Regions from separate parts of the Streptomyces sp. NBC_00490 genome, predicted to be linked through region 2. Evidence: riboswitches for the same ligand, from Rfam matches in the RefSeq annotation. Region 2 holds a riboswitch; each other region holds the start of a gene.
What was found. Region 2 has a riboswitch for S-adenosylmethionine ahead of thrC (threonine synthase). Riboswitches for the same ligand answer to the same signal wherever they lie in the genome.
Positions count from the first base shown of each region.

Region 1: linked by a shared signal. The riboswitch ahead of OG381_RS05655 (ABC transporter substrate-binding protein) and the one ahead of thrC (threonine synthase) in region 2 are both predicted to bind S-adenosylmethionine.
Region 3: linked by a shared signal. The riboswitch ahead of OG381_RS15170 (aminotransferase class V-fold PLP-dependent enzyme) and the one ahead of thrC (threonine synthase) in region 2 are both predicted to bind S-adenosylmethionine.

Region 1 is NZ_CP107869.1:1,265,405-1,275,240, forward strand. It holds gene OG381_RS05630 (VOC family protein) at 8-442, opposite strand; gene OG381_RS05635 (NADPH-dependent FMN reductase) at 499-1,095, opposite strand; gene OG381_RS05640 (helix-turn-helix domain-containing protein) at 1,208-2,050, shown strand; gene OG381_RS05645 (hypothetical protein) at 2,108-2,464, shown strand; gene OG381_RS05650 (hypothetical protein) at 2,501-3,226, shown strand; SAM riboswitch class IV at 3,324-3,437, shown strand; gene OG381_RS05655 (ABC transporter substrate-binding protein) at 3,801-5,420, shown strand; gene OG381_RS05660 (ABC transporter permease) at 5,424-6,383, shown strand; gene OG381_RS05665 (ABC transporter permease) at 6,380-7,303, shown strand; gene OG381_RS05670 (ABC transporter ATP-binding protein) at 7,300-8,976, shown strand; gene OG381_RS05675 (hypothetical protein) at 9,232-9,699, shown strand; gene OG381_RS05680 (MFS transporter) at 9,714-9,836, opposite strand, start outside.
Region 2 is NZ_CP107869.1:4,923,206-4,933,041, reverse strand. It holds gene OG381_RS22190 (extracellular solute-binding protein) at 1-541, shown strand, start outside; gene OG381_RS22185 (DUF3263 domain-containing protein) at 575-811, shown strand; gene otsB (trehalose-phosphatase) at 1,099-1,959, shown strand; gene OG381_RS22175 (alpha,alpha-trehalose-phosphate synthase (UDP-forming)) at 1,947-3,353, opposite strand; gene OG381_RS22170 (glucosyl-3-phosphoglycerate synthase) at 3,438-4,382, opposite strand; SAM riboswitch class I at 4,549-4,689, shown strand; gene thrC (threonine synthase) at 4,706-5,989, shown strand; gene OG381_RS22160 (MoaD/ThiS family protein) at 6,020-6,295, shown strand; gene OG381_RS22155 (cold-shock protein) at 6,737-6,943, shown strand; gene groL (chaperonin GroEL) at 7,309-8,934, shown strand; gene OG381_RS22145 (NADH:flavin oxidoreductase) at 9,110-9,836, shown strand, end outside.
Region 3 is NZ_CP107869.1:3,358,309-3,368,144, forward strand. It holds gene OG381_RS15155 (rhomboid family intramembrane serine protease) at 1-555, shown strand, start outside; gene OG381_RS15160 (Lrp/AsnC family transcriptional regulator) at 552-833, shown strand; gene OG381_RS15165 (serine/threonine-protein kinase) at 830-3,040, opposite strand; gene OG381_RS15170 (aminotransferase class V-fold PLP-dependent enzyme) at 3,104-4,465, opposite strand; SAM riboswitch class IV at 4,612-4,728, opposite strand; gene trpD (anthranilate phosphoribosyltransferase) at 4,804-5,868, opposite strand; gene qcrB (cytochrome bc1 complex cytochrome b subunit) at 5,989-7,629, opposite strand; gene qcrA (cytochrome bc1 complex Rieske iron-sulfur subunit) at 7,626-8,687, opposite strand; gene qcrC (cytochrome bc1 complex diheme cytochrome c subunit) at 8,684-9,493, opposite strand; gene ctaE (aa3-type cytochrome oxidase subunit III) at 9,557-9,836, opposite strand, start outside.

The DNA.
Region 1 (9,836 bases), 3.7 Mb from region 2:
GAAACGCTCAGTCGAGGCAGAACTCGTTGCCCTCGACGTCCTGCATCACGATGCAGGACTCGTTGAAGCCGTCGGCTCGCAGCAGTTGCACACGCGTCGCACCGAGCGCGACGAGTCGGGTGCACTCGGCTTCGAGCGTGGCGAGCCGCTCCTCACCCACGAGCCCCGTGCCGACTCGTACATCGAGATGCACCCGGTTCTTGACGACCTTGCCTTCGGGCACGCGCTGGAAGTACAGCCGCGGCCCCACACCCGAGGGATCACCGCAGGCGAACGACGCGCCCTGCCGCTCCGGCGGCAGAGACCGATCGAAGTCGCCCCACGTGGCAAACCCCTCCGGGGGCGGCGGTACGACGTACCCCAACACCTCGCACCAGAAGCGAGCGACACGCTCGGGTTCCGCACAGTCGAACGTGACTTGGAACTTCTTGATCGCTGACATCGGCGCACGATAGCAAAGGGTCCGGGCCTCTCGGTTCCCGGTGTGGATCCGCCTGCTCAGGCCGGGTAGGGGGTCACCTCGCGTGCCGACTTGAGGGCGCCCGCCCACCAGGCCAGCTGGTCGAGCAGTGTCTTGGCGTAGCCGGGGGTCTCGGGGTCGAGCGGGCGGTCGTCGTGCCATGCCGTGAAGTAGTTGGGAAAGGCGAGTCCGTCGCGGATCGTCACCGCGTGCAGTTCGGTCAGCACGTTCTCCAGGTGCAGGACCGCGTGGCGGCCGCCCGCCGCGCCGCCGTAGCTGACGAAGGCGACAGGCTTGGCCGTCCACTGGGTGAAGTGCCAGTCGATGGCCGCCTTCAGGGAGGCGGGGTAGCTGTGGTTGTACTCGGGGGTGACGAGGACGAACGCGTCCGCGCTCTCCAGCGCCGAGGTCAGTGGCCGCATCCCGGCCGGGCGGGGGTAGTCGTCACCGGCGTACTTCGGCGATGCCGCGGGCAGGGACAGCGGGATCTCGACGTCGGCCAGATCGATGACATCGACGTCGAAACCGCCGTGCAGGCCCGCCTGTTCGGCGAACCAGGAGGCCACCACCGGGCCGAACCGCCCCTCGCGGACGCTCGCGACGACGACCACCAGCTTGTGCGTGTTGTTGTCCATGCCCACCACCATCGGGGCGGCCCTCAGCGACAGCCAGGCCGAGCTCAGGCTGGCCCCCGCAGGGCCACCCTCAGCTCTCCGCGTCCCGTCCGCCCCGCCCTATCCTCAAGGCATGGGTACGCCGTTGGGGGACTTCATCCGGAGCAAGCGCGACAGTGTCCAGCCGGAGACACTCGGGCTGCCGGATCGGGGCCGCCGCCGTTCACCGGGGCTGCGCCGCACGGATCTCGCGGCGCGAGCCGGCATCAGCGTCGAATATCTGACCCGCATCGAGCAGGGCCGAGACCGCAACCCCTCGGTGGCGGTGGTCAACGCGCTCGCCGACGCCCTCAGCCTGTCCCCCTCCGAGCGCGCCCACCTGCGCTATCTCACAAAGATCTCCGGCGGAGAATGCATCGCGCACGCGCCACCCGCACCCCCGCCCCGGCACGTGCGAGACGCCGTGCAGCAGACACTCCGCCTCCTCGAACCGGGCATCGCCGTAGTCACCAACCGGCTGGGTGACATCCTCGCCCACACCCCCGCGTACGAGTCGGTGACGAACGGCAGCGGACTGCTCGACGCCGAAACCCCGAACCTCACCCGCTACGTCTTCACCGACTCCCGCGCCCGCACGTTCTTCGCCGACTGGGACGACATCGCCGACGAGCAGGCCTTCGACCTGTGGCTCGCCCCCTCCGCGGCGAGCTCCGAGTGGTTCACCACACAACTCGCGCCCCTCGCCGGCCCCGAACTGACCCGCCGTCTGAACCGGCACGTCGTTCCGGAACGCGGAGTCCTCCGGGTCAACCACCCAGCCGGACACGAGCTTCGGCTGCTGCGGGAAACCCTCGAACTCCCCGAGGACGAACAACAGTTGACCATCCTTCTCCCCGCGGACGCCGAGACCGCCGCGGCCGTCGAACAACTCCGCCACCGACGCCGACCCCACAGCGTCCTCCGGGCCATCTCCTGACCCGCACCGAGCGGGACCCGTTGCCGGACCGGGCGTGAGGTGGTGGAGACTTCCCCCATGCCCTACGACCCCGGCGGAGTCCTGTTCATCACACTCGGCCTCGTTCTCGTCGTCGCCGGCTCCCTCTGGCGCGGGCGAGTCCTGCGCCCCCTCTCCGCGGAGCGGGCCCGGGCGGCCGTGACCCGGGACCGGTCCCGGAACCTGCTGCGCGCCGCGGACATGGCCATCGCCGAGGCACGCCGCCAGGCCACACAGGGCGAGCCGGCCATCGTCACCGTCGGGGACGTGCGCAGGACGGCGTGCCGGCACTACGGATACGACTCCGTGGGACGCGAAGAGGCAGCCGCGGCCCTCCGCCGACGCTTCGAGGACTCCGGCTGCCGGAGGGACTGCATGACCGACGCCTTCAACTGACCGCCTCCCCGCCCGACAGCCGTACCTTGCCGGGAAATGAAGTCCAGCATGCACCTCCTGGAAGACCCGTCCGAGCTCTCGCCGCGGGCACAGGATTTCCTCCACCGGACGGGCCGACGTGAGCGCCCCGCCCGGTTCGGGGTGCCGATGGAGTTCTGGCACGTGCACGATCATGCGGGGAAGCTCGTGCCCGCCCCGCTGGATCTCCTCATCCGATGCGAGGGTTTCGAGCAGAAGTTCGCGGGCCTTCGGTACGAGGTACGCCGTAGCCGGATGGTGGCCGGGGAGCGGTACGAGTCCGTCCGCAGGTGGGAGTACGACCACCTCGGCATGAAGACGCGAGCATGGCAGGACCCCGGAAGAGGCGGCTGGTACTTCGAATGGACCGGCGAGCGGGTGTCGAAGCCGTGCCGGGACCTGATCCACACCGACGGCAGTGTGGGCACCGACGTCGACGGCAGCGGTCCCTACCTCCCCGTCGCACCGTCCCTCCTGCATCTGATCGAATCCCATGCCCTCACCGACACCGTCGCGACATGGCAGCCATGGCCCGTGGGCACGCTCGCGGCAGCGGCCGTCGCGCTCCTCGACGGTCTGGTGGAAGTCCCCGAGGCCTCATGGAGTTCCTCGCGGTGGCGGCTGTCGGACGCCGTCGCTGTCATGGACCACGACACCTGGGACCGCGTGAACCCGCGCCGTCTGACGCACATCTGGTCTCGCGGAGAGGCCGGCCACCGCCAAGTGCGGGCGCTCATGGACTGATTGGGCAAGATGACCACGCTCAGGGTGACGCCTTCTCGAACAGGGCGCCCGATGGTGGCATTGACGTACGACAAGACCGCTCCGTACGATCACGATCGGCATTGAGTGTCAGCGTCCAGCCCTGGCTTGCTGACCGGCAACCCTCCCGCGCGGTGGGGTGCTCCAGGTGAAAGCCCGGCGGGATCACCGAGGATTCCCGCAAGCGCGTGGCCCCGTCTTTGGGGCCGGAGACGGGGAGGACCGGTATGCGGCACGGTGGTGAACTCAGCGCCTCGTTCGCTCTCGCCACGGTGTTCTCCCGCCTCGCGCGTCGACGCCATATCGATCTGAAGCGCTCGACCAGCTGCCTCTGTCAGGCCTGACGAGCCCGTCCGCGGTCGGCTGACCTCCGCCGCCGGCCCACCTTCCCCGCGCTCTTCCCGGCCACCGGCTCTCCCGGTGTCGCCCGCCTGTCCCCGTCTGCACAGCGCTCCCCCGCCACCGGCGTCACGCCGGCCGGGGCCGCACACCCATGCACGGCCGTGCCTGGTACGGCACCCCCTTGCCTGGTGACACGAGTAGGAGAGACCCCTCCGTGACAGCACTTCCGGATTTCAGAACCTCCCGATGGGCGCCCCTCGCCGCCCTCCTGACCACCAGTGTTCTGCTCACCGCCTGCGGCTCGGGCAGCACCGGCCCGGGCAGCGGAAGCAACCGACCCCAGTCCGGCGGCACCTTGACCTTCGCGGTGGGTTCCGACGCCGGCTGCGTGGACCCCCAGCAGGTCGGCAGCAACGAAAGCATCTACTCGGTACGTCAGACCGTGGACTCCCTCACCGACCAGGACCCTGAGACCGGCAAGATCGTGCCATGGCTCGCCAAGAGCTGGGACATCAACGCCGACGCGACGGAGTTCACGTTCCACCTGCGCTCGGGTGTCACCTTCAGCGACGGCTCCGAGCTGACCGCGCAGGTCGTCAAGGACAACTTCGACGCGGTCCCGAAGCTCGGTGCGTTGGGCGTCCTCGCCCAGGGCTATCTGAGCAGCGTCAAGAGCACCGCCGCGGTGGACCCGCTCACCGTCAGGGTGACCTTCAAGGAGCCCAACGCGCAGTTCCTCCAGGCGACTTCGACCCACTCGCTGGGCATCGAGTCGTCGGCGAGCGTGAAGAAGACGCCGCAGCGGAAGTGCAGCGACGGTGTCGTCGGATCGGGGCCGTTCGTGCTGAAGCAGTACGTGCAGAACCAGTCGATCACCCTGGCCAAGCGCACCGGGTACGCCTGGGGCTCCTCGCTGTGGTCCAAGAAGGGCGAGGCCTACCTGGACAAGCTGGTGTTCAAGGTGGTGCCCGAGGCGGGGGTGCGGGCCGGAAGCCTCCAGTCCGGCCAGGTGGACGCGATCAGCAGCGTCGGCAAGGCCAACGAGGCGGCCCTCAAGGGCGGCCAGGTCACCCTCCTGCGCAGGGCCAACCCCGGCGTGGTGTTCGGGCTGGGCATCAACAACTCGCGGCCCGTCCTCAAGGACGCCAAGGTGCGCCAGGCGATCCTCGCCGCCGTCGACCGCAAGCAGATCGCCGACACGGTCTTCCCGACCGGTACGAAGCCGGCGACCAGCGTCCTGGCGCACACCACGCCCGACTACACCGACCTCTCCTCGGACCTCGCCTTCGATGCGGCCAAGGCCAAGGCCCTGCTGGACCAGGCCGGTTGGAAGGCCGGCGGTGACGGCGTCCGCGTCAAGGACGGCAAGAAGCTGAGCCTGGCCATCAATTGGTTCCCCAACGCGGGCACCAACCAGCCCGCACTGGAGCTGGTCCAGCAGCAGCTGAAGGACGTCGGGATCGACGTGACGCTCAAGCAGGGCCAGGTCAGCCAGTTTGCCACCACGCTCCAGGGCGGCGACTTCGACCTGGTGTGGGGCAACGTGACCCGCTCGGACCCGGACATCCTGCGCAGCTCCTTCTCCACGCGGCTGGCCAACTTCTACCGGCTGCCCGCAAGTTCGCTGGACACGGCGCTGTCCGGACAGGCCGCGACGACGGACACTGCCAAGCGCAGGCAGCTGGTGGACGACGCGCAGAAGCTGATCGTGCGGAACGCGTACAACGTGCCGGTCGTGGAGCTCCAGACCCAGCTGGGCGTGTCGCAGAAGGTGCACGGCCTCGCCTTCGACTCGGGCAGCCGCATCCAGCTGCACGACACCTGGATCGGCTAGCGCGTGCGCCGCTATGTGATCAAGCGGGTCGCGCAGGCGGTCGGGGTGCTGTGGGCGGCCTACACGGTGGCGTTCCTGGTGCTGGACTTCCTGCCCGGTGACCCGGTCACCGCGATGGCCGGTGCCGGGATGGACTCGGGGGACGTCGACCCGGCCCGGCTGGCCGCGCTGCGGCACGAGTACGGCTTCGACAAGCCGGTGCTGGTGCAGTACGCCGACTATCTGGGCCGGGCGGTGCGCGGGGACTTCGGCGACGCGGTCTCCACGGGCCGCCCGGTGACCGCCACGCTGGCCGACGCGCTGCCGCAGACACTGCAACTGACCGCTGCCGCACTGCTGTTGGCGGTGCTGCTCGGTGGCGGTCTCGCGGTGGTGGCGACGTACACCTCGCGGCGGTGGCTGCGGCAGTTGTTGCTGTCGCTGCCCCCGCTCGGGGTGTCGGTCCCGACGTTCTGGGTGGGGCTGCTGCTCGTCGAGGCGTTCTCCTTCCGGCTGCGTTGGTTCCCGGCCTTCGGCAACGACGGGCCGGAAGGACTGGTGCTGCCGGCCTTGACGCTGGCGATCCCGACCGGCGCACAGGTCGCGCAGGTACTGGCCAAGAGCCTGCTCACCGCCCTTGACCAGGCCTATGTGGAGACCGCGCGCGCCAAGGGCGCCGGCCGCTGGCGGGTGCATCTGCGGCACGCGCTGCGCAACGCGTCGCTGCCCGCGCTGACTGTCGTAGGCCTGCTGGTCGGGCAGCTGATCGCCGGTTCGGTGGTCGTCGAGACGGTGTTCTCGCGCGACGGTCTGGGCCGGGTGACCGCGGCGGCGGTCACCTCTCAGGACATCCCGCTGGTCCAGGGAGTGGTGGTGTTCGGGGCGCTGATCTTCGTGGCGACGAATCTGCTCGTCGACCTCGTCTATCCGCTCCTCGACCCGCGGATCGTGGTGGCCTCGGACAGGAGGGCGAGCTTCGTATGAGTCAGAGCCTTGTCGACGACCAGGCCGAGGCCGCCCTCGGCCTCGTCCGCCCGGTCGAGCCGGGAACCCGGGGGAAGCCGGGACGGGGCCGTGCCGACGTACGGCAGGTGCTGCGGTTCCTGTCGCGGCGCCCCGGTCTGCTGGTGTCGGCGGTCGTCGTCGTGCTGGTGGTGCTGGCCTCGTTCTGGCCGGACCTGTTCACCTCGCAGGATCCCCTCAAGGGGGTGCCGTCCGAGAACTTCCGTGCCCCGAACGGCAGTCACTGGTTCGGCACGGACGAACTGGGCCGCGATGTGTTCTCGCGTGTGGTCCACGGCGCCCAGCTCTCCCTCAAGGCGACGATCATCGCGGTCCTGGTCGCGTTCGTGGTCGGTGGTCTGCTCGGTGTGGTCGCCGGGTTCGTGGGCCGTTGGGTCGACGACGTGCTGATGCGCTTCGTCGACGTCCTCCTCGCCATCCCCGCGCTGTTCCTGTCGCTGGCCCTCGTCACCGCGCTCGGGTACGGGACGGTGAAGGTGGCGATCGCGGTCGGCATCGCCAGCGTCGCCTCCTTCGCCCGGGTGGCGCGCGCCGAGGTCCTGCGGGTACGGCAGGCGGTGTTCGTGGAGGCATCCCGTGCGAGCGGGGCCCGCTGGTACTCGGTGCTGGGACGGCACGTCCTGCCCAACGCGGCCGGGCCGGTCGTCGTCCTGGCCACGCTGGACTTCGGCGCCTCGATCCTGGCCGTCTCGGCGCTCAGCTTCCTCGGCTACGGCGCACCGCCGCCGGCCCCGGAGTGGGGGACGTTGATCTCCGACGGCCGCAACTACCTCGCCAACGCCTGGTGGTTGACCGCACTGCCCGGGCTGGCGATCGCCGCGACCGTGCTGGCCGCCAACCGCATCGCCAGGGCGCTCGACGGCGAATGGTCCCGACGATGACGACACTTGGACGTGAGAACGGTGAGGACGTGACCACACCCCTGCTGGAAATACGCGGCCTGTCCGTGTCGTACCGCACGCGCGGCGGCACGATCCCGGCCGTCCGCGGCGTGGACCTCGACGTATGGCCGGGGCAAGTCACCGCCGTGGTCGGCGAGTCCGGCTCCGGCAAGAGCACCACCGCGCACGCCGTCACCCGTCTGCTGGCGGCCAACGGCACCATCGACGCGGGCACGATCCGCTTCGGCAGGCACGACCTCGCCACCCTGTCGGAGGCGGAGCTGCGCCTCGTACGGGGCGCGCGGATCGGGCTGGTCCCGCAGGATCCGACGGTCTCGCTCAACCCGGTCAAGCGCATCGGCGACCAGGTGGCCGAGGTGCTGCGCGTCCACTCCCTGGCGACCCGGCGTACGGCTGCCGCCGAGGCCGTCGCCGTGCTGGACCGGGCCGGGCTGCCCGACGCGTCCGTCCGTGCCCAGCAGTACCCGCACGAGCTGTCCGGCGGCATGCGGCAACGCGCCCTGATCGCCGTCGCCATCGCCGCGAAGCCCCGACTGATCATCGCCGACGAGCCGACCAGCGCACTCGACGTCACCGTGCAGCGCGTCATCCTCGACCACCTCCAGCTTCTCACCGAGGAGTCGGGCACCGGGGTGCTGCTCGTGACCCATGACCTCGGCGTCGCCGCCGACCGGGCCCAGCGTCTGGTGGTGATGTCACAGGGCCGGGTGGTGGAGGCGGGCCCGACGCGCGACATCCTGGCCGACCCGCAGCACGAGTACACCCGGCACCTGCTGGCCAGCGCCCCGAGCCTGACCACCGTCCGGCCCCGCACCCCCGTGTCCGTGCCCACGGCCGGCGCGGCGCCGCTGGTCGAAGTGCGCAACCTGGTCAAGGAGTTCCGACTGCCCCGCGCCGGGGACGGCCCCCGCACTCTGCGCGCGGTCGACGACGTCAGCTTCACCCTTCACCGCGGCCGGACCCTCGCCCTGGTCGGCGAGTCGGGCTCGGGCAAGTCCACGACCGCGCGCCTGGTGCTCCGCCTCGCCGACGCCACCGCCGGACACGTCCTGTTCGACGGCGCCGACGTCACCACCGCCCGAGGCGCCCGGGCCAGAGAGCTGCGCCGTCGCGCCCAGCTCGTCTACCAGAACCCGTACGCGTCCCTCGATCCGCGCTTCTCCATCGGCGAGGTGATCACGGAGCCGCTGCGCGCCTTCAAGGTCGGCGACCGCGCCTCCCGGCTCGCCCGGGCCCGTGAACTGCTCGACCGGGTGGCACTGCCCGCCGCCACGCTCGAACGCCGGCCGGCGGAACTGTCCGGTGGTCAGCGTCAACGCGTGGCCATCGCCCGTGCTCTCGCCCTCTCCCCCGACCTGGTGGTGTGCGACGAGCCGGTCTCCGCGCTCGACGTGTCCGTGCAGTCCCAAGTCCTCGACCTGCTCGCCGAGTTGCAGACCGACACGGGCGTGGCCTATCTCTTCATCTCGCACGACCTGGCCGTCGTACGCCAGATCGCGCACCAGGTCGCCGTCATGCGGGCCGGCCGCGTCGTGGAGACGGGCCCGCCGGAGGAGCTGTTCACCCGCCCCCGCCACGCGTACACCCGCGAACTGCTCGCGGCGATCCCCGGCGGCCGGGCCACCTCCCCCGCGGAGACGGTCACGGGCTGAGGACCAGGGTCGTATGAGCGAGTCGGGCGAGCGGTCGGACTTCGACGGCGCCTGGATCCGACAGCGCCGCCTCGAACACGGCGTCGGTTCGGTGCCCCCGACGCCGTCGTCCACTCGCCGGGCAGCGTCCGGCGACCGCCGGCGCGGCCACCCGGGCCCACCCCGCGCACTGCTCCGTTCGAGTGGTGCGTTCGGGCCCCCGGTCGTAGCGTCGGTACAGGGGTATCTGTCGGCGGGGGGCAGCGGGGAGCGGTTATGCGTATGCGTGCACTCACGACGGCGGTCACGCTCTGCGCGGTCGCCTCCTTGGCCACCGCGGCGGGCACGCCGCCCGCGGCCCGGTCCGTCCCGGCACCCGCCGCGCAGACCGCACGGCAGCCCACCGCGCTTCCGGTCCTCGTCGACTGCTTCTGGCACCCGCACATACGTCCGGCCGACTTCATGCTCGCCTGCGGTGACGGCAACAGTCGCCTGACCTCGCTCCGCTGGTCCCAGTGGGGCACGGATGCGGCGCGGGCCAAGGGCGTGAACTGGGTCAACGACTGCAAGCCGTACTGCGCGGCAGGCCGCTTCCACGCCTATCCGGTGACCGTACGGCTCGACCACCCGCAGCCCTGGAAGAAGCGGCCCCAGCTCTCGCACTACTCCCGGATCACGCTGGAGTACACGGACGGGCGGCCCGCGCGGTACGCGCAGACCGTGTCCTATCCGCTCTGGAACTGAGCCGCCCGCTCCGCCTACGGAGCGGCGGTGACCTGCTCGGACTGCGCGCTCGACGACGTGACCACCTCGGAGCGTCGGCCGCCCCGGTCCATGGCGCCGCCCATGAACGCCAGCCCCAGCCCGGCCACGCCCAGGGC
Region 2 (9,836 bases):
ACTGACCGGGCCCGTCGCGCCGGGGAGGCTGAACCGGGCCGACGCGTTCGCCGCGTTCGCGAACGGGCAGGTCGGGATGCTCAACGGACACCCCACCCTGATGCAGATGGCCGCCAAGAAGGGCGTGAAGTTCGGCATGGTGCCGATGCCCGGGGTCGACGGCCAGACCAAGGTCTCCATGGGCGTCGCCGACTGGATGACGGCCTTCAAGCAGAACGGCCACGCCGAGCAGGTCGGGGACTTCCTCGACTTCGTCTACGACGAGAAGAACGTCCTCGCCTTCTCGCGCGAGTACGACCTGCTGCCGGTCACCGCGTCCGCGTCCGGCGTCATGAGCACGGCCGCGCGGGACAAGGACCTGCGGCCGTTCCTGGAGGAGCTTCCGCTGTCCGAGCTGTATCCGGTCGGGCGGACGTCCTGGGCCACGGTGAGCGAGGCGGTGAAGAAGCGGATCGGGAGCGCGGTGGTGTCCGGCGGCAGCCCTACGGAGGTCCTCGCCGGGCTTCAGTCGACGGCGTTGCAGGCGGAGAGCGGGGAGTAGGCGTTGTCGGTGGCGGCGGCTACCGTGCGGGGCATGGACGACCAGGACGGGCTCGGGGCCCGGGAGCGGGCGATCCTCGTCCTCGAGCGGCGGGGGTTCGCCGGGCCGGGGGCGAAGGAGCGGGCGATACGGGAGGAACTGGGCCTGGTCCCGGTTCGCTACTACCAGCTCCTGAACGCCCTCCTCGACGACCCACGAGCCCTCGCCTTCGACCCGGTCACGGTGAACCGCCTACGCCGGGTGAGAGATTCCCGCAGATCGGAGAGGTGACCCTCGGGTTTCCTCGCCCCCGCCGCCCCTACCCGTCCCATCCCCAGGGGCATGCCGCCCCTTCGACCCCGCTCCCAGGGGGCGCTGCCCCCTGGACCCCCGCTCCTCAAACGCCGGAGGGGCTGAAATTCACGGACCGTCCGCTTCACATCGCCGGTCACTGCATTCCAGCCCGTCCGGCGTTTGAGGACGAGGCCCCTTCAGGGCCGAAGCGGGGGTCTGGGGGCGGCAGCCCCCAGGGACGGGACGGGTAGGGGCGGCGGGGGCGAAGACATTAGGGTCGGCGTATGGGCTCCCACACGCACGTCATGGACGAGTCGCTGCCGACGCCGGTCACTCAGGTCGGGCGCGACGGACTGGACGCCATTCTCAGCCGGCCCGGCAGAGCCGTCGTCGCGTTCGACTTCGACGGGACGCTCGCGCCGATCGTGGCGGACCCCGAGCAGGCCCGCGCCCACCCGCAGGCCGCGTCCGCGCTCGCCGCACTGGCCCCGAAGGTCGCCTCCGTCGCGGTGATCACCGGCCGCCCGCCCGGCGTGGCCGTACGGCTCGGCGGATTCGACGGGACACCGGGACTCGACCACCTCGTCGTCCTCGGCCACTACGGCGCCGAACGCTGGGACGCCGCCACCGGCGACATCACCGCCCCACCGCCCCACCCCGGCGTCGCCCACGCCCGCGCCGAACTGCCCGGGTTCCTCGACCGGATCGGCGCCTGGCAGGGCACGTGGATCGAGGAGAAGGGCCGCGCCCTCGCCGTCCACACCCGCCGTGCCGCAGACCCCCAGGCCGCCTTCGACGCCCTGAGCGCACCCCTCACCGACCTCGCCACCCGCCACGGCCTCATCGTCGAACCGGGCCGGCTGGTGCTGGAACTGCGGCCGCCCGGCATGGACAAGGGCGTGGCCCTGACGGAGTACGTCCGTGAGCTGGGCGCCGAGGCCGTGCTGTACGCGGGCGACGACCTGGGCGACCTCCCCGCGTACTCCGCCGTCGACAAGCTCCGCTCCGACGGCGTCCCCGGCCTGCTGGTGTGCAGCGCCGGCAGCGAGGAGGTTCCCGAGCTGAAGGAGCGGGCCGATCTCGTCGTCGACGGTCCGCAGGGTGTCGTAGGGCTGCTGCGGGCGCTCGCCGCTCAGCTGGGCTGATCGGCGTCGAGCGCGTGCAGCTGGTCCAGGAACCACTGGGCCGGCGGCAGCGCCGTCGCCGCCGCGGCCAGCCTCTTGGTCCGCGAGGCCCGCTCCTCCACCGGCAGGGTCAACGCCTCGTGCAGGGCTTCCGCCGTACCGACCACGTCGTAGGGGTTGACCACGATCGCGTCCTCGCCGAGCTCCTCGTACGCCCCCGCCTCCCGCGACAGCACCAGCACGCATCCTTCGTCCGACACGACCGGCACCTCCTTCGCGACCAGGTTCATCCCGTCCCGGATCGGGTTGACCAGCGCCACGTCGGCCAGCCGGTAGGCGGCCAGCGAGCGCGCGAAGTCGTCCTTCACGTGCAGGACGACCGGTGTCCAGCCCGGTGTGCCGTACACCGAGTTGATCTCCTCCGCGACCCGCTGGACCTCCGCCGTGTACTCCCGGTACACCGCGAGGTCCTGCCGCGACGGGTAGGCGAACGCCACGTGGACGACCCGCTCCCGCCACTCGGGACGGTCGTCGAGCAGCTGCCGGTACGCCAGCAGGCCCCGGACGATGTTCTTGGACAGTTCGGTGCGGTCGACCCGGACGATCGTCCTGCGGCCCTCGCCGACCTCCGCCCGCAGCGCCGCCAGCCGCTCGTCCACGTCCGTCTCGTGCGAGCGCTTGCGCAGGAAGTCCGCGTCCGCCCCGAGCCCGTGCACACCGATCCGGGTGTCCCCGAGGCCGCCGACGAGCTGCTCCGCGCACGCCTCGAACGCCGACGCCCACCGCCGGGTCAGGAACCCCAGCCGGTCCGCGCCCAGCATGCCCCGCAGGACCTTCTCGGCGATGTCGTCCGGCAGCATCCGGAAGTACTCCGGGGGCGCCCACGGGGTGTGCGAGAAGTGGCCGATCCGCAGGTCGGGGCGCAGCTCGCGCAGCATCCCGGGCACCAGCGTCAGGTGGTAGTCCTGCACCACGACCGCCGCGCCCTGCCCCGCCTCCTCGGCCAGTGCTTCGGCGAAGGCGCGGTTGTACGTCTCGTACGACGCCCACTGGCGCCGGAACTCCGCGTCGAAGACCGGCTCCAGCGGGGTCTGGTACAGCATGTGGTGGACGAACCACAGGGCCGAGTTCGCGATGCCGTTGTACGCGTCCGCGTGCACGTCCGCCGGGATGTCGAGCATCCGGACGCCTTGCTCTCCCTCCCCGCGCCGCACGGCCTCGCGGTCGCCGTCGGAGAGTGCCGAGCACACCCACAGCGAGTCCGCGTCCGACCCGATCGCGGAGAGGCCGGAGACCAGCCCGCCGCCACCGCGCTTCGCGGACAGCGAGCCGTTCTCCTGCACCTCGTACGAGACCGGGCCGCGGTTGGACGCGACGAGCACCCGGGCACCCTGGTCGGACTGCGTGGAAGCCATACGCCTCAACTTAGCCCGACCCGGAAACGCTCAAACGTGCGGTTCGCTGTATACGGGCTTGTGGGCGCCGTAATACGGCCGCCCTCAGGCGACCTTCCGGGACGCGTACTCCACGATCTCCACCATCGGCGGGCGCTCCTCCGTGTCCACGGAGTACGTCCGCGGCTCGAAGCCGTCCGCGCCCCGCTCGAACTGGGTGAGGGAGGGGCGGATGAGGTGGCCGCGCGCCAGCCGCAGCTGGGCAGTGCGGTAGATCGCGGCGGACATCCGGCCCAGGGCCTGTCCGTCCTGGTGGCGGTGTTTGCGCACGCCCACGTCGACCTGGGCCAGCGCGTCCAGGCCCACCAGATGCAGCGCGTCGACCAGCATGCCGAGCTCGACGCCGTAGCCCACCGGGAACGGCAGCTGTTCCAGCAGGGAGCGGCGGGCCGCGTACTCGCCGCCCAGCGGCTGGACGAAGCCGGCCAGCTGGGGCCAGTGCATGTTCAGCAGCGGGCGCGCCATCAGCTCGGTCACCCGGCCGCCCTGGCCCGCCGCGCCGCCCAGGGGACGGTCGTACATGCCCTTGACGAGGTCGACGGCGGGGTCGGTGAGCAGCGGGCCCACGATCCCGGAGACGAAGTCGGAGGAGAACTCCTTCAGGTCGGCGTCGATGAAGCAGACGATGTCACCGCGGGTCACCAGCAGCGAGCGCCACAGCACCTCGCCCTTGCCGGGCACGGCCGGGAGACGGGGCAGGATGTCGTCGCGGTGGACGACGGTCGCCCCGGCCGCGGCGGCGACCTGCGATGTACGGTCGGTGGAGCCCGAGTCGACGACGACTATCTCGTCGACGAGGGGGACCTGCTGCATGAGGTCGTGACGGATCACGGAGACGATGTCACCGACCGTCTCCTCCTCGTTGAGTGCGGGCAGTACGACGCTGACCGACTGGTTCGTGCGTTGCTTGGCGGCCAGGAGCTGGTGGAGCGGGCGATCGGTCAGGGACCAGGACCGGGTGGTCAGCCAGCGCTCGACTTCGTTCAGCACAGTGCGCGGCTCCTCTGCGTTCTCTCGGCGAGTATGCGTATCAGCATGTGATCCATCTCGCGGACCGGACGACTATCTCAACTGTCCTGGTCGTCGGTTACAGTCTTGAACAACGCGGATGACCATCGCATGTCGAGGGTGGCCCGCCGTTCACACAACTTCATACCGCTCATCCAGAGGGGCAGAGGGATACGGCCCGATGAAGCCCCGGCAACCCTCCAGTCGGTTTCTCACGCGCGTGAGGCTCCCGACTCGGGAAGGTGCCAAATCCGTCTCACGGCGAGATGCGTCGTGAGGAAGATGAGGAAAGGGCCTCGCCTCTCATGGCTGCGCAGACTGTTGCAAGCACCACCGAAACCACCGTAGACCTCGGCCCGGCCGCGGCGCTCAGCTGCCGCGAGTGCGGTCACCGCGTCCCCCTCGGCCCGGTCTTCGCGTGCGAGGAGTGTTTCGGCCCGCTCGAGATCGCCTATGACTTCTCGGCCTACGACACCGAGGAACTCCGCAAGCAGATCGAGGCGGGACCCGCGAACATCTGGCGCTACGCGCCCTTGCTGCCCGTCCCCGCGGACGTGGCCGACAAGCCCAACATCAACCCGGGCTGGACCCAGCTCGTCAAGGCCGACAACCTGGCCCGCGAACTCGGTGTCACCGGCGGTCTGTATGTGAAGGACGACTCCGGCAACCCGACGCACTCCTTCAAGGACCGCGTCGTCGCCCAGGCCCTGGAGGCCGCGCGCGCCTTCGGCTTCACCACCCTCTCCTGCTCCTCCACGGGCAACCTGGCCGGTGCCGTCGGCGCCGCCGCCGCCCGGGCCGGCTTCCGGTCCTGCGTGTTCATCCCGCACGACCTGGAGCAGGGCAAGATCGTCATGGCCGCGATCTACGGCGGCGAGCTCGTCGGCATCGAGGGCAACTACGACGACGTGAACCGCTTCTGCTCCGAGCTGATCGGCGACCCGGCCGGCGAGGGCTGGGGCTTCGTCAACGTCAACCTGCGGCCCTACTACGCCGAGGGCTCCAAGACTTTGGCGTACGAGATCTGCGAGCAGCTCGGCTGGCGGCTCCCCGACCAGCTGGTCGTGCCGATCGCCTCCGGCTCGCAGCTCACGAAGATCGACAAGGGGCTCCAGGAGCTGATCAAGCTCGGGCTCGTCGAGGACAGGCCGTACCGGATCTTCGGTGCCCAGGCCGAGGGCTGCTCGCCGGTCTCCGTCGCCTACAAGGCGGGCCACGACGTGGTGCGGCCGCAGAAGCCGAACACCATCGCCAAGTCCCTCGCCATCGGCAACCCGGCGGACGGGCCGTACGTCCTGGACATCGCGCGCCGTACCGGCGGTGCGGTGGAGGACGTCAACGACGAGCAGGTCGTGGACGCGATCAAGCTGCTGGCGCGGACCGAGGGCATCTTCGCGGAGACCGCGGGCGGTGTGACGGTCGGTGTCACCAAGAAGCTGATCGAGAACGGCCTGCTGGACCCGGCACTGACCACCGTTGTGCTGAACACGGGCGACGGACTGAAGACCCTGGATGCGGTGGCGGGTACGGGGCTCACCGCGACCATCCGCCCCAATCTCGACTCGTTCCGCGAGGCCGGCCTCCTCTAGGCCCCCGCAACCCCGACCGGAGGTTCAACCGTGAGCGTCAACGTCCGCATCCCCACCATCCTGCGCACCTACACCGGCGGACAGGCCGAGGTCGCCGCCGAGGGCGCGACCCTCGCCGAGGTCATCGCCGACCTCGAGAAGAACCACACCGGTATCGCGGCCCGCGTCCTGGACGACCAGGGCAAGCTGCGCCGTTTCGTCAACGTGTACGTCAACGACGACGACGTCCGCTTCGAGCAGGGCCTGGAAACGGCCACTCCGGACGGGGCCGGAGTCTCGATCATTCCGGCCGTCGCCGGAGGCTGACGGAGCCCCGGTCGTTACCCTCGGTAAGGCCGATTACCAAGAGTTCATCGAATTGCCCCCTCCGTGAGAGAAGCGGAGGGGGCAATTCTCTATGGTTGAGCGCGGTACAGTTGGGGAACCCGCTTCACCCTTCATGCCACCCGCATATGAGTTCTTGCTCCGGATGCGGCGAGAAGTAGCCAAAGTGTGTGGTTCTTTTGTGAACTTTGCTCCTTTTGTGGAGCCCGACTTGCCCAGAATTCGGGCGAATTCTCACTACATTCCGGACCCTTCGCGTCCAGAATTCTCGTCCGATTGACCTGTTGCAGACGGCAGTTGGACAGATACATTCAGCCGCGGTCGACGCGTTCCGGCGCACGCCCCCAATCCGTGGGGGGTGAGGTCTGACCCGGATCCATGAAGTGTGGATCTGTGCAAGGGCCAGTAATAGGGGAGTTAGGCATGGCTCAGGGCACCGTCAAGTGGTTCAACGCGGAGAAGGGGTACGGCTTCATCGCGGTCGACGGTGGTGCGGATGTATTCGTCCACTACAGCGCGATTCAGATGGACGGCTACCGCACCCTCGAGGAAGGTCAGCGGGTCGATTTCGAGATCTCGCAGGGCCAGAAGGGGCCGCAGGCGGACATGGTTCGCCTTGCGACAGGCTGAAGCACGCGCCGGGTAACTGCAGCGTCGTTCTTCGTTCTTTTTCGGAGGGCTCGTACCCCATGGGGAGTCATGGGTACGGGCCCTCCGGCATGTCCGGACCCCCTCCGGTACCTGCCCGGGACCCGTCCGGCAGCTGCCCGGAACCCGTGCGGGACCTGGACGATCCCTGAGAGGCGCTTGCACTCGCAGGGGTCGAGTGCTAATCATTGGCGTTAGCACTCTGAAGGTGAGAGTGACAAGAAGGACCGGGTCGGTGAGGCCCGCAGGCCAGGTGGGGCAAGGAACCACGAGGTGTGCGAGCCGTCCGTCGCGGGCGCGGGCGCGGTCCGAAGGAATCACCCCCAGTCCTGGAGGGACCACTTCACATGGCCAAGATCATCGCGTTCGACGAGGAGGCGCGGCGCGGCCTCGAGCGCGGCATGAACCAGCTCGCGGACGCCGTCAAGGTGACGCTCGGCCCCAAGGGCCGCAACGTCGTCCTCGAGAAGAAGTGGGGCGCCCCCACGATCACCAACGATGGTGTCTCCATCGCCAAGGAGATCGAGCTCGAGGACCCGTACGAGAAGATCGGCGCCGAGCTGGTCAAGGAAGTCGCGAAGAAGACGGACGACGTAGCCGGCGACGGCACGACGACCGCGACCGTCCTGGCCCAGGCCCTGGTGCGCGAGGGTCTGCGCAACGTGGCCGCCGGTGCCAACCCGATGGCTCTCAAGCGCGGTATCGAGAAGGCCGTCGAGGCTGTCTCCGGTGCCCTGCTCGAGCAGGCGAAGGATGTCGAGACCAAGGAGCAGATCGCTTCGACGGCCTCCATCTCCGCCGCCGACACCCAGATCGGCGAGCTCATCGCCGAGGCGATGGACAAGGTCGGCAAGGAAGGCGTCATCACCGTCGAGGAGTCCCAGACCTTCGGTCTGGAGCTCGAGCTCACCGAGGGTATGCGCTTCGACAAGGGCTACATCTCGGCGTACTTCGCCACCGACATGGAGCGGATGGAGGCGTCGCTCGACGACCCGTACATCCTCATCGCCAACTCCAAGATCGGCTCCGTCAAGGACCTGCTCCCGCTCCTGGAGAAGGTCATGCAGTCGGGCAAGCCGCTGCTGATCATCGCCGAGGACGTCGAGGGCGAGGCCCTGTCGACCCTGGTCGTCAACAAGATCCGCGGCACCTTCAAGTCCGTCGCCGTCAAGGCTCCGGGCTTCGGTGACCGTCGCAAGGCCATGCTCGGCGACATCGCCATCCTCACGGGCGGCGAGGTCATCTCCGAGGAGGTCGGCCTCAAGCTGGAGAACGCGACCCTGGACCTCCTGGGCCGCGCCCGCAAGGTCGTCATCACCAAGGACGAGACGACGATCGTCGACGGCTCGGGCTCGGCGGACCAGGTTGCCGGTCGCGTCAACCAGATCCGCGCCGAGATCGAGAACAGCGACTCGGACTACGACCGCGAGAAGCTCCAGGAGCGCCTGGCCAAGCTCGCCGGTGGCGTCGCCGTCATCAAGGCCGGTGCCGCGACCGAGGTCGAGCTCAAGGAGCGCAAGCACCGCATCGAGGACGCCGTGCGCAACGCCAAGGCGGCCGTCGAGGAGGGCATCGTCGCCGGTGGTGGCGTGGCCCTGCTCCAGGCCTCCGCGGTGTTCGAGAAGCTCGAGCTGACGGGTGACGAGGCGACCGGCGCCAACGCCGTGAAGCTCGCCCTGGAGGCCCCCCTCAAGCAGATCGCCGTCAACGGTGGTCTCGAGGGTGGCGTCGTGGTCGAGAAGGTCCGCAACCTCACCGTGGGCTGGGGCCTCAACGCGGCCACCGGTGAGTACGTCGACATGATTGCCGAGGGCATCATCGACCCGGCGAAGGTCACGCGCTCTGCCCTGCAGAACGCCGCGTCCATCGCCGCGCTCTTCCTCACCACCGAGGCCGTCATCGCCGACAAGCCGGAGAAGGCGGGCGCTGCCCCGGCCGGCGGCGGCATGCCGGGCGGTGACATGGACTTCTGATCGACCTGACGGTTGATCAACGTCCTTGCCGAGGGCGGCACTCCCTGCACAGGGGGTGCCGCCCTCGGGCTTTCTGCCGCGGTGCGGGCCTTGCCCCGCGTGTCCGGGATCACAGGGCTGACGGAATGTCTGTGGCGGACGAGGTGGTTGACTCCTACATGCGTATCCCATGCGCATGCACATACCGACCGGTACCGGTGCCGGACGGACCGTCCCCGAGGAGTGCCCCCACGTGACCGTCCCCGCCTCCCGCGCCGCCGAGGTCCTCTCGCGGCCGATCACGATCAACGGCCTGACCGTCCCGAACCGCATCGTCATGGCGCCGATGACCCGCAACTTCTCCCCGGGCGGCATCCCGGGCGCGGACGTGGCGTCGTACTACGCGCGCCGCGCCGCCGCGGGCGTCGGTCTGATCGTCACCGAGGGCACCTACGTCGGCCATGACTCGGCGGGGGAGAGCAACCGCGTCCCGCGCTTCCACGGCGAGGAGCAGCTCGCGGGCTGGGCGAAGGTCGCCGCGGACGTGCACGCGGCGGGCGGCACCATCGTCCCGCAGCTCTGGCACATCGGCATGACCCGTACGCCGGGCAAGGGCCCCGTCCCGGACGCCCCCGTCGTCGGCCCCTCCGGTCTGCGCCCCGGCGCCGACGAGCCCACCGGCGTGACGATGACCCAGCGCGACCTGGACGACGTCATCGGCGCCTTCGCCGAGGCCGCGGCCGCCGCCGAGCGCATCGGCTTCGACGGCGTGGAGATCCACGGCGCCCACGGCTATCTCGTCGACCAGTTCCTGTGGGCGGGGACCAACCGCCGCAGCGACGCCTACGGTGGTGACCTCGTCGCCCGGACGAAGTTCGCGGCCGAGATCGTGGCGGCCGTACGGGAGACGGTCTCCGCGGAGT
Region 3 (9,836 bases), 1.6 Mb from region 2:
TGGGGCGTGGTCCCCGCAGAACTGTTCGAGGGTTCCGCCAGAGCCGTGCTCACCCCGGCGACAGCGCTCTTCGTCCACGGCAGCTGGGTCCACCTCCTCGGCAACATGCTCTTCCTCTACGTCTTCGGCGTGCTGACCGAGGAACGGATGGGCCGCGTCCAGTTCACGCTCTTCTACCTGGGCTGCGGCTACCTCGCGCTGCTGGGGTACGCGGCCGCCAACGCCGAGTCCGAGCAGTCGCTGGTCGGCGCCTCGGGGGCGATCTCCGCGGTCCTCGGAGCGTTTCTCTACCTGTTCCCCGGGGCCCGGGTGACAAGCCTGCTCCCGTTCCTCTTCTTCCTCCCGCTGCGCTTCCCGGCCTGGGTCGTGCTGCCCTTCTGGGCGGCCCTGCAGTGGCTGGCGGCGGGACAGGCGTCGCAGGGCCCGGGGGTGGCGTATCTGGCCCACCTGGTGGGCTTCGGCCTGGGCTTCGCCTTCGCATGGGTGCGATTCGGCCGTGCCACTAGAGTGAAGACCGCCCCAGCAGCGGCCCCCGAGGGAGAGAACCAGCAGTGATCACCGCGATCGTCCTCATCAAGACCAGCGTGGACCGGATCCCCGAGATCGCCGAGTCGATCGCGGCCCTGGACTCCGTGAGCGAGGTCTTCTCCGTCACCGGCACCTACGACCTGATCGCCATGGTCCGGGTCAAGCAGCACGAGGACCTCGCCGAGGTCATCCCCGGCAGCATCAGCAAGATCCCGGGCGTCGAGGGCACCGACACCCACGTCGCCTTCCGCACGTACTCCCAGCACGACCTGGAGGCGGCGTTCGCGATCGGCCTCGACAGCTAGGCGGTGACGTCGAGGGCCATGATGCCCTTGGCCGTGCCGGCGTAGACACGTCGGCCGCGGACGACGGGGCTCAGCAGGACGCCCGGATCGGCACCCACCTCGGCCTTCCAGCGCAGCTTGCCCTGTACGTCGAGGGCGTGGATCTCGGTGGCCGTGCGCACGTAGACGGTGGTGTCCACCAGCACCGGGTCCGAGAAGGCCCCGCCTCCGCCGTACGTCCAAGCCACCTCGCCGTCCTTCGTGATCGCCCGGAGCGTCGCCTCCGCGGCGGTCACCCCCAGGAAGTCGAAGGTGGCCGCCTTCGCCGGGACGTAGGAACCGGCGATGCCCTGCTCCCGCCATTTCACGCGGCCCGCCAGGTCCAGCCCGAACAGTTCGTTCGCCTGGTTCCCGGTGCTCACGACCACGGTGTCGCCGCTCACGGCGGGGCGGCCGGCATCACGGTCCAGCAGGGCGTCGAACGGCTTGGCGGTGCCTTCGTCGGTGATCCCGTAGAGGTGGTTGTCGTAGCAGGGCACGTAGAGGACGCCATCGGCCACGACGAGCTCCTCGGTCGGCGCACCGCCCACCGAGGCGTCCCAGCGCACCTTGCCCCGGCTGTCGTACGCCTGCACGACACCCGCGCCGTCGAAGGCGCGCACCGCGGAAGCGACGACGACGGCGCCTCCGAGTGCCACGGGCTGCCGGAAGTACGGGCTGGGCAGATCCCTCGTCCACATCCGCTCACCGTCGGCGCTCACCGCGATGAGCCGGCCCGGTTCGGCCGGCTCCCCGTCCGCGTTCACGGTGTCGGTGACCACGGCGACGAAGATTCCGTCGGCGGTGACAACCGGCCTGGTGAAGGTGGCCTCCCCCTTGATGAGGGGCGCCCCCCAGCGTTCCTTGCCGTCGCTGCCCACGGCCCGCAGGGTCCCGTCGGCCACGGCGACGTACAGCGTCCGGCCGTCGGCGGAGAGCACCCCGCAGGGGCCGCCGCTCACGCTCGGGGCGCCGCCGGCCTCGTACGTCCAGCTCGCGGCCGCCTTTCGCGCGACGGCCCCCGGTGCGCTCGCGCTCCCGGCCTTCCCCTCGGCGCCGGCGTCCGGCCTCCCGAGCCACCACCAGCCGCCCGCTGCCCCGACGGCTGCGACCACGCCCCCGCCCGCCACGGCCCGCAACAGCCGGCGCCGCGAAGGCGCGGGCGCGGAACCGGGGACCACGGCCGTCACCGGGACCTCCGGCACCACCACACCCGGCACCGGCGTGTCCGTCGCCGTCACCGGTGCCACGTACTCGACCCGGCTCTCCCGCTCCCCCGACTCGCCCTGCGGAAGCCACCGTTCGGCACCCTTGGCCGCGACGGGCTCCGCCGAGGCGCCCCTGAACCAGCCGGACCGTACGCTCTCCCGCAGCGTTCCCGCCGTGTGCCCCACGGCCTCGATGACCGCCTCCGGCGTGGGCCGCTCCCCCGGCTCGTCCCGCAGACAGGACTCCACCAGCGGCAGCAGACCCTCCGGTACGCCCTTCAGGTCGAAGTCCCGGGTCAGCACGCGCAGCAGGATCACCGAGTCCTGGCCCTCGCCGAAGGGCTCGCGGCCGCTCGCCGCGTACGCCAGCACCGCGCCCAGGGCGAAGACGTCGCTCGGCGGGCCGACCTGGCCGCCGTTGCGGATCTGCTCGGGCGAGACATAGCCGACCGAGCCGACGATCGCGCCCGTGCGGGTCATCGCCGTGGCCTCCAGCGCCCGGACGATCCCGAAGTCGATGACCCGGGGGCCGTCGGGGGCGAGCAGGATGTTGGAGGGCTTGAGGTCCCGGTGGACCATGCCCTTGGCGTGGATGGCGCCCAGCGCCTCACCCAGCGCCGCCGCCAGCACCCGTACCGCCGGCTCCGGCAGCGGACCGCCGTCCAGCACCGCGTCCCGCAGGTTCGGCCCTTCCACGAACTCCGTGGCCATCCACGGGTGTTCGCCCTCCGGATCGGCGTCCACGACGCGCGCGGTGTACGTCCCCGTCCCGCCGACCGTCTGCGCGGCCCGCACCTCCTGCCGGAACCGGGCGCGGAAGGTGCGGTCCTGGGCGTACTCGGACCGCACGACCTTCACCGCGAGCCGCAGTCCCGCCCGTGACTCGGCGAGATAGACCTCGCCCATGCCGCCCGAGCCGAGCCGGCCCCGTACCTCGTACGGGCCGATCCTGCGTGGGTCCGTCGCGCGCAGCACCTGCACTTCCCGCTCCCCCGTCTGCGTGAACCTGTCGAGGAGGCAGGGTATAGCAGGCCCGTCAGCAGGTCAGACCGCCGGGACGCAACGGCCGTCCTCCGTGCGGTACTTCCACTTCGCACCGTCCTGGACGAGCTCCTTGACGGCGGTCACGAAGCGCTCGACGTGCTCGTCCGGCGTGCCCGCGCCGAAGCTCACCCGGATCGCGTTGAGGGACTTCTCGCCGGGCGCGGCCTCCGGGGCTCCGCACTCGCCCTGGGTCTGGGGGTCGCTGCCGAGAAGGGTGCGGACGAGGGGGTGGGCGCAGAAGAGGCCGTCGCGGACGCCGATGCCGTACTCGGCGGAGAGGGCGGCGGCGAAGTGGGAGCTGTTCCAGCCCTCGACGACGAAGGAGATCACGCCGACGCGCGGGGCGTCGTCCCCGAAGAGGGACAGGATCCGGACCTCGGGGACCTCGGCGAGGCCGGTCCTCACCTTCTCGATCAGGTGCCGCTCACGGGCGACCAGGGTGTCGAAACCGGCCTCGGTGAGCGCCTTGCAGGCCGACGCGATGGAGTAGGCGCCGATCACGTTCGGGGACCCGGCCTCGTGGCGGGCCGCGGTCTCGTGCCACTCGACGTCCACGCCGCCGTCCGTACGGCGGGTGACCTTGCGGCTGGCGCCGCCGCCGGCGAGGTAGGGGTCGGCCGCCTGGAGCCAGTCGGCGCGGCCCGCGAGGACACCGGAGCCGAAGGGCGCGTACAGCTTGTGGCCGGAGAAGGCGATCCAGTCGACGTCCAGGTCCCGCACCGAGACCGGGTGGTGGGGGGCGAGCTGGGCGGCGTCCAGGACGATCCGGGCGCCGTGCGCGTGGGCGGCGGCGGCCAGCTCACGCACCGGCCACAGCTCGCCGGTGACGTTGGAGGCGCCGGTCACGCAGACCAGGGCCGGACCGAACGGGTCGCGGGCCGCCAGCGCCTTCTCCAGGGTCTCGACGGCCTGGGCCGGGGTGCGCGGGGCGTCGAGGTAGGTGACGCGGGCGTCCTGCCAGGGCAGCAGGCTCGCGTGGTGCTCGGTCTCGAAGACGAAGACCTGGCAGTCGGCGGGGAGGGCGGCGGCGAGGAGGTTCAGGGAGTCGGTGGTCGAGCGGGTGAAGACCAGCTGGTCGTCGGCGCGGCAGTCCAGGAACTCGCTGATGGTGTTCCGGGCGTTCTCGAAGAGGTCCGTCGACAGCTGGGAGAGGTACCCGGCGCCGCGGTGGACGCTGCCGTAGTACGGGGCGTAGGCCGCCACGTCGTCCCACACGCGCTGCAGGGCGGGGGCGCTGGCCGCGTAGTCGAGGGCCGCGTAGGTGACCTCGCCACCGGTGACGAGCGGGACGGTGACATCGCTTCCCAGAACGGGCAGCGGGGCACAAATGGTCTGGGCGGCGGCAGCGGTGGAGACAGACATGGGGAACTCCCGTGAGAGAGCATGCCGGAGAAGGACATGCGGAGGTGAGGAAAAGGGTGCGCGGAGGCGGGGCTCGGCAGCCCTATCGCATTCGCTTGCTCACGGAAGACTCCCTCGAACGACCAGGACCCCTGGATTTCGAGAGGGGCCCGCGCTTGCCGTAGACCTCGCTGCCTACGGCCTGGTCTTCACCCGGGGCACCCCGCCACGGACGGAGGGTTGCCGGACAGTCGGCCGGGGCCTCATGACTGTCACTCATGACCTGGTCAAAGAACGTACGCGATGTGATCGTCGTCCCGCAACCCGTGTCCGGATCGCGGGACGACAACCGGTGGACGTCAGGCGTTGCTGGCCGCCGCCCAGCGCTCCAGCGTCCGCTTGGCCGCGCCGGAGTCGATCGACTCGGCCGCCTTCACCATGCCGGCCCGGATCTGGTCCACGAGCGGTGCCTCCGTCGGCGCGAACGCCACCAGCGCCGCGGCCGAGTTGAGCAGGACCGCGTCCCGCACCGCTCCGGTCTCGCCGTCCAGCAGACGTCGGGCGACCTCGGCGTTGAACGAGGCGTCCGCGCCCCGCAGCGCCTCCACCGGCACCAGTTCGAGTCCGACGTCCCGCGGGTCGAAGGCCTCCTCGCGCACCTTGCCGTCGCGGACGACCCACACCCGTGACGTGGCCGTGGTCGTCAGTTCGTCGAGACCGTCGTCACCGCGGAAGACCAGCGCGGAGGAGCCTCGCTCGGCGAGCACTCCGGCCATGAGCCCCGCCATCCGGGTGTCGAAGCAGCCGACCGCCGAGGCGGTGACCCTCGCGGGGTTGGTCAGCGGGCCGAGCAGGTTGAACGAGGTCGGGATCCCGAGGTCCCGGCGGACCCCGCCGACGAACCGCATCGACGGGTGGAACCTGGCCGCGAAACAGAAGGTGATGCCGGCTTCTTCCACCACCTGGGCCACCCGCGCGGGCGACAGGTCCAGGTTGATGCCGAGCTTCTCCAGGACGTCGGAGGAACCGCTCGCCGAGGACGAGGCCCGGTTGCCGTGCTTGACGACCTTCGCCCCGGTGCCCGCGATCACGATGGCGGACATCGTCGAGATGTTGACCGTCTTCGCCCGGTCGCCGCCGGTGCCGACGATGTCGACGGCGGGCCCGGGGATGTCCAGCGGCTGCGCGTGCGCGTACATCGCCTCGACGAGACCGGTGATCTCCTCGACCGTCTCCCCCTTGGCCCGCAGCGCCACCATGAAGCCCGCGATCTGGGCGTCCGTGGCCTCGCCGCTCATGAAGCGGTCCATGGCCCACGCCGTGTCGCCCGAGCTCAGGTCCTGCCCGGCGAGCAGGGCGCTCAGTACCTCGGGCCAGGAACGGCCCGCCGCGGTGTCGCCTCCAGCGGGGGTCACAGCGCTCATAAGGCCGCTCCAGGATGTCGTAGAAGAGTGTGGGCCCACCCTATCCAGCCGCAGGGGACGGCGAAGGGCCCCGTCCGGTGTTCGGACGGGGCCCTTCGGCGCGCGTGGCGAGCGCAGCGATCAGTGGTGGCCGTGGCCGCTCGTGATCTCCTTGTACTCCTCGGCGGTGGGCTTGGGGATCTGGGACTCCTCGCCGAAGTAGGCCTTGCTCAGCTTGACCCGCAGCTTCTCGGAGCCCTTCACCTTGCGCTCGACGCCGTTGTCGTCGACCGTCGGGCCGATCTCGGCCGGCACGTACTGCTCGTGCGCGGTGAGCGTGTGCAGCGCGTCCTGGCTGAGCGGCTCGTGCACCTCGATGAACTCACCGTGCGGCAGGCGCTTGATGATGCCCGACTCGCGGCCGTGCAGCACCTTCTCCCTGTCGCGGCGCTGGAGGCCGAGGCAGATCCGCTTGGTCGCGATGAACGCGAGCACCGGGGCGACGAAGAACGCGATCCGGACGAACCAGGTGATCGAGTTGATCGACATGTGGAAGTGCGTGGCCCACAGGTCGTTGCCGCCACCGATCAGCAGCACGAAGTACACCGTGAGCCAGGCGACACCGAAGGCCGTACGCGTCGGCGCGTTGCGCGGGCGGTCCAGGATGTGGTGCTCGCGCCTGTCGCCGGTGACCCAGGCCTCGATGAACGGGTAGACCGCGATCGCGACCAGGACCAGCGGGAAGATCACCAGCGGGATGAACACACCCAGGACGAGCGTGTGACCCCAGAAGTTGATCTCCCAGCCCGGCATGACACGGATCAGGCCCTCGGAGAAGCCCATGTACCAGTCGGGCTGGGCGCCCGTGGACACCTGGTCCGGCCGGTAGGGGCCCATGGACCAGATCGGGTTGATCGAGGCGATCGCCGAGATGACCGCGATGACACCGAAGACCAGGAAGAAGAAGCCGCCGGCCTTGGCCGTGTAGACCGGGAACAGCGGCATGCCGACCACGTTCTTGTTGGTCTTGCCGGGGCCCGCGTACTGCGTGTGCTTGTGGACGAACACCAGGATCAGGTGCGCCACCATCAGGCCGAGCATGATGCCCGGCAGCAGCAGGATGTGGACCGAGTAGAACCGGGCCACGAAGTCGCCGCCCGGGAACTCGCCGCCGAAGAGGAAGAACGACAGGTACGTGCCGACGATCGGCACGGACAGGACCGCGCCCTCCATGAAGCGGACACCGGTGCCGGAAAGCAGGTCGTCCGGGAGCGAGTAGCCGGTGAAGCCGGTGAACATGCCCAGGACGAACAGCAGGAAGCCGAACAGCCAGTTGACCTCACGCGGCTTGCGGAACGCGCCCGTGAAGAACACGCGCATCATGTGCACGAACATGCCGGCGAGGAAGATCAGCGCCGCCCAGTGGTGGATCTGCCGGATCAGCAGACCACCGCGCACATCGAAGGAGATGTGCATGGTCGAGTTGAACGCCTCGGACATCAGCTGTCCCTGCAGCGGGACGTAGCTGCCGTGGTACTCCACCTCGTTCATCGACGGGTGGAAGAACAGCGTCAGATACACACCCGTGAGGATGATGATGATGAAGCTGTACATGCAGATCTCGCCCAGCATGAACGACCAGTGGTCGGGGAAGATCTTGCGCATGTTGGCCTTGGCCAGGGAGTAGATCCCCAGCCGGCCGTCGGCCCAGTCGGCGAGCTTCTCGCCGGCCGGCGCCTTCCCGCGGTCGCGGGCGGGCTCGGTGTTCTCGTTGGTGCTCATCCGCGCTCCCAGAAGGCAGGACCGACAGGCTCTTCGAAGTCGCCCTGCGCTTCGAGGTAGCCCTCGTCGTTCACGGCGATGCGCAGCTGCGGCAGGGCGTGACCGGCAGGGCCGAAGATCACTCGGGCGCCGTCGGAGAGGTCGAAGGTGGACTGGTGGCAGGGGCAGAGCACGTGGTGCGTCTGCTGCTCGTACAGGGAGATCGGGCAACCGACGTGGGTGCAGATCTTCGAGTACGCGACGATGCCCTCGTGCGACCACTCGAGCTCGCGCTTGTCCTTGATGTCCTCCGGCTGGAGCCGGACGATCATCAGGGCCGCCTTGGCGATCTCCGTCTGGAATTCGTGGTCGTCCTCCTCCAGGCCGTCGGGCTTGGCGAAGGTGAGCGAACCGACGGCGATGTCCGAGGGGCGCAGCGGCTCGTTGGTGTTCATGTTGACGAGCAGCAGCCCCTTCTTCCACATGGTGTGGCGGAGCTTGGTCCCGGGCAGCGGGCCGAGGTCGCGCAGCAGCACGACTCCGGACAGCGGCACCAGGGTGAGCGCACCGAGCATCGTGTTGCGGATCAGCTTGCGACGGCCGATCGCGGACTCCTTGGTGCCCGCCTTGAAGTCTTCGAAGACCTTCTCGCGGACCTCGGCAGGGGCCGAGATCGGGTGCCGCTCGTCGACCATCTCCTCGTCGGACATCAGCGTGCGGGCCCAGTGGACCGCGCCCGCGCCGATCGAGAAGAGCGCCACACCGAGGGTCAGACCGAGCGCGAAGTTCAGCGCGTTGATGTGACCGATCGGGAAGACGAAGATCGCCTTGTCGTGCGGCACCGCCACGTACGAGGCGATGAAGGCGACCGTGGCCAGCATCGACAGCGTGAACAGGAAGGCGACCACGCGCTCGGAGCGCCGGGCGGCCACCTCGTCGATGTCCTGGACGCGGTGCTCGTGGGGCGGCAGGCCGGGGTCGGCGAACGGGTTCTTGTCGTCCGCGACGCCTACCGCACCATGGGCTTCCTGCTCTGCGGGCAGGTTCTCGTTCTCTTCCGGAATGTCTTGGCTACTCATGACTTCTTGGCCTTTGCGGTCCGGGCGGCGAGCCAGACGGCAACCGCGATGAGCGCACCGAGTCCGAACACCCACGCGAACAGACCCTCGCTGACCGGACCGAGTCCGCCCAGTTCGAGGCCGCCGGGGCTCTCGGTGTCCTCCCCGTTGACCGCGTCGAGGTACGCGATGATGTCCTGCTTGTTCTGCTCCGACAGGGTGGTGTCGGGGAACGACGGCATGTTCTGCGGGCCGGTCTGCATGGCCTCGTAGATGTGCTTCGGGTCGACGCCCTCGAGGCTCGGCGCGAACTTGCCGTGCGTCAGCGCGCCACCCTTGCCGGTGAAGTTGTGGCACTGCGCGCAGTTGGTGCGGAACAGCTCGCCACCCTTGGCGATGTCCGCTCCGTCCGGGCTGTACTCGTTCTTCGTCGGGATGGCCGGACCGGCACCCAGCGAGGAGACGTACGCGGCGAGCTGGTCGATCTCGGCCTGCGTGTAGATGACCTTCTTCTTCGGGACCTGCGCGCCGGGCTGCTGGGCCGGCATACGGCCGGTGCCGACCTGGAAGTCGACGGCCGCGGCGCCCACACCCACGAGGCTCGGGCCGTCGGTGGTGCCCTGACCACCGGTGCCGTGGCAGCTTGCGCAGCCCACGGCGTACAGCTTCTTGCCCTCCTCGATGGTGAGGGACTGGGCGGTCTCATCGGCCTGCGCCTTGTCCGCCGGCGCGAACGCGGCGTACAGCCCCCCGGTGGCCGCCAGCGCGAGGAGTAGGACGACGACCGCCGCCAGCGGATGGCGTCGTCGTGCGGAGAGCTTTTTCACGGATTACCCCGGTGTCAGGATCTTCTGCGTCGATGCTTCTGGAATGTGCGGGAGCGGGCCCGGCTACTTGATCAGGTAGATCGTGGCAAAGAGGCCGATCCAGACGACATCGACGAAGTGCCAGTAGTAGGACACGACGATGGCTGCGGTCGCCTGCTCGTGCGTGAACCTCTTGGCCGCGTAGGTACGGCCGAGGACGAACAGGAAGGCGATGAGGCCGCCCGTCACGTGCAGACCGTGGAAACCGGTGGTCAGGTAGAAGACCGAGCCGTACGGGTCCGAGGAGAGCGAGAGGCCCTCGTGCTTCACCAGCTCGGTGTACTCGTAGACCTGACCGCCGATG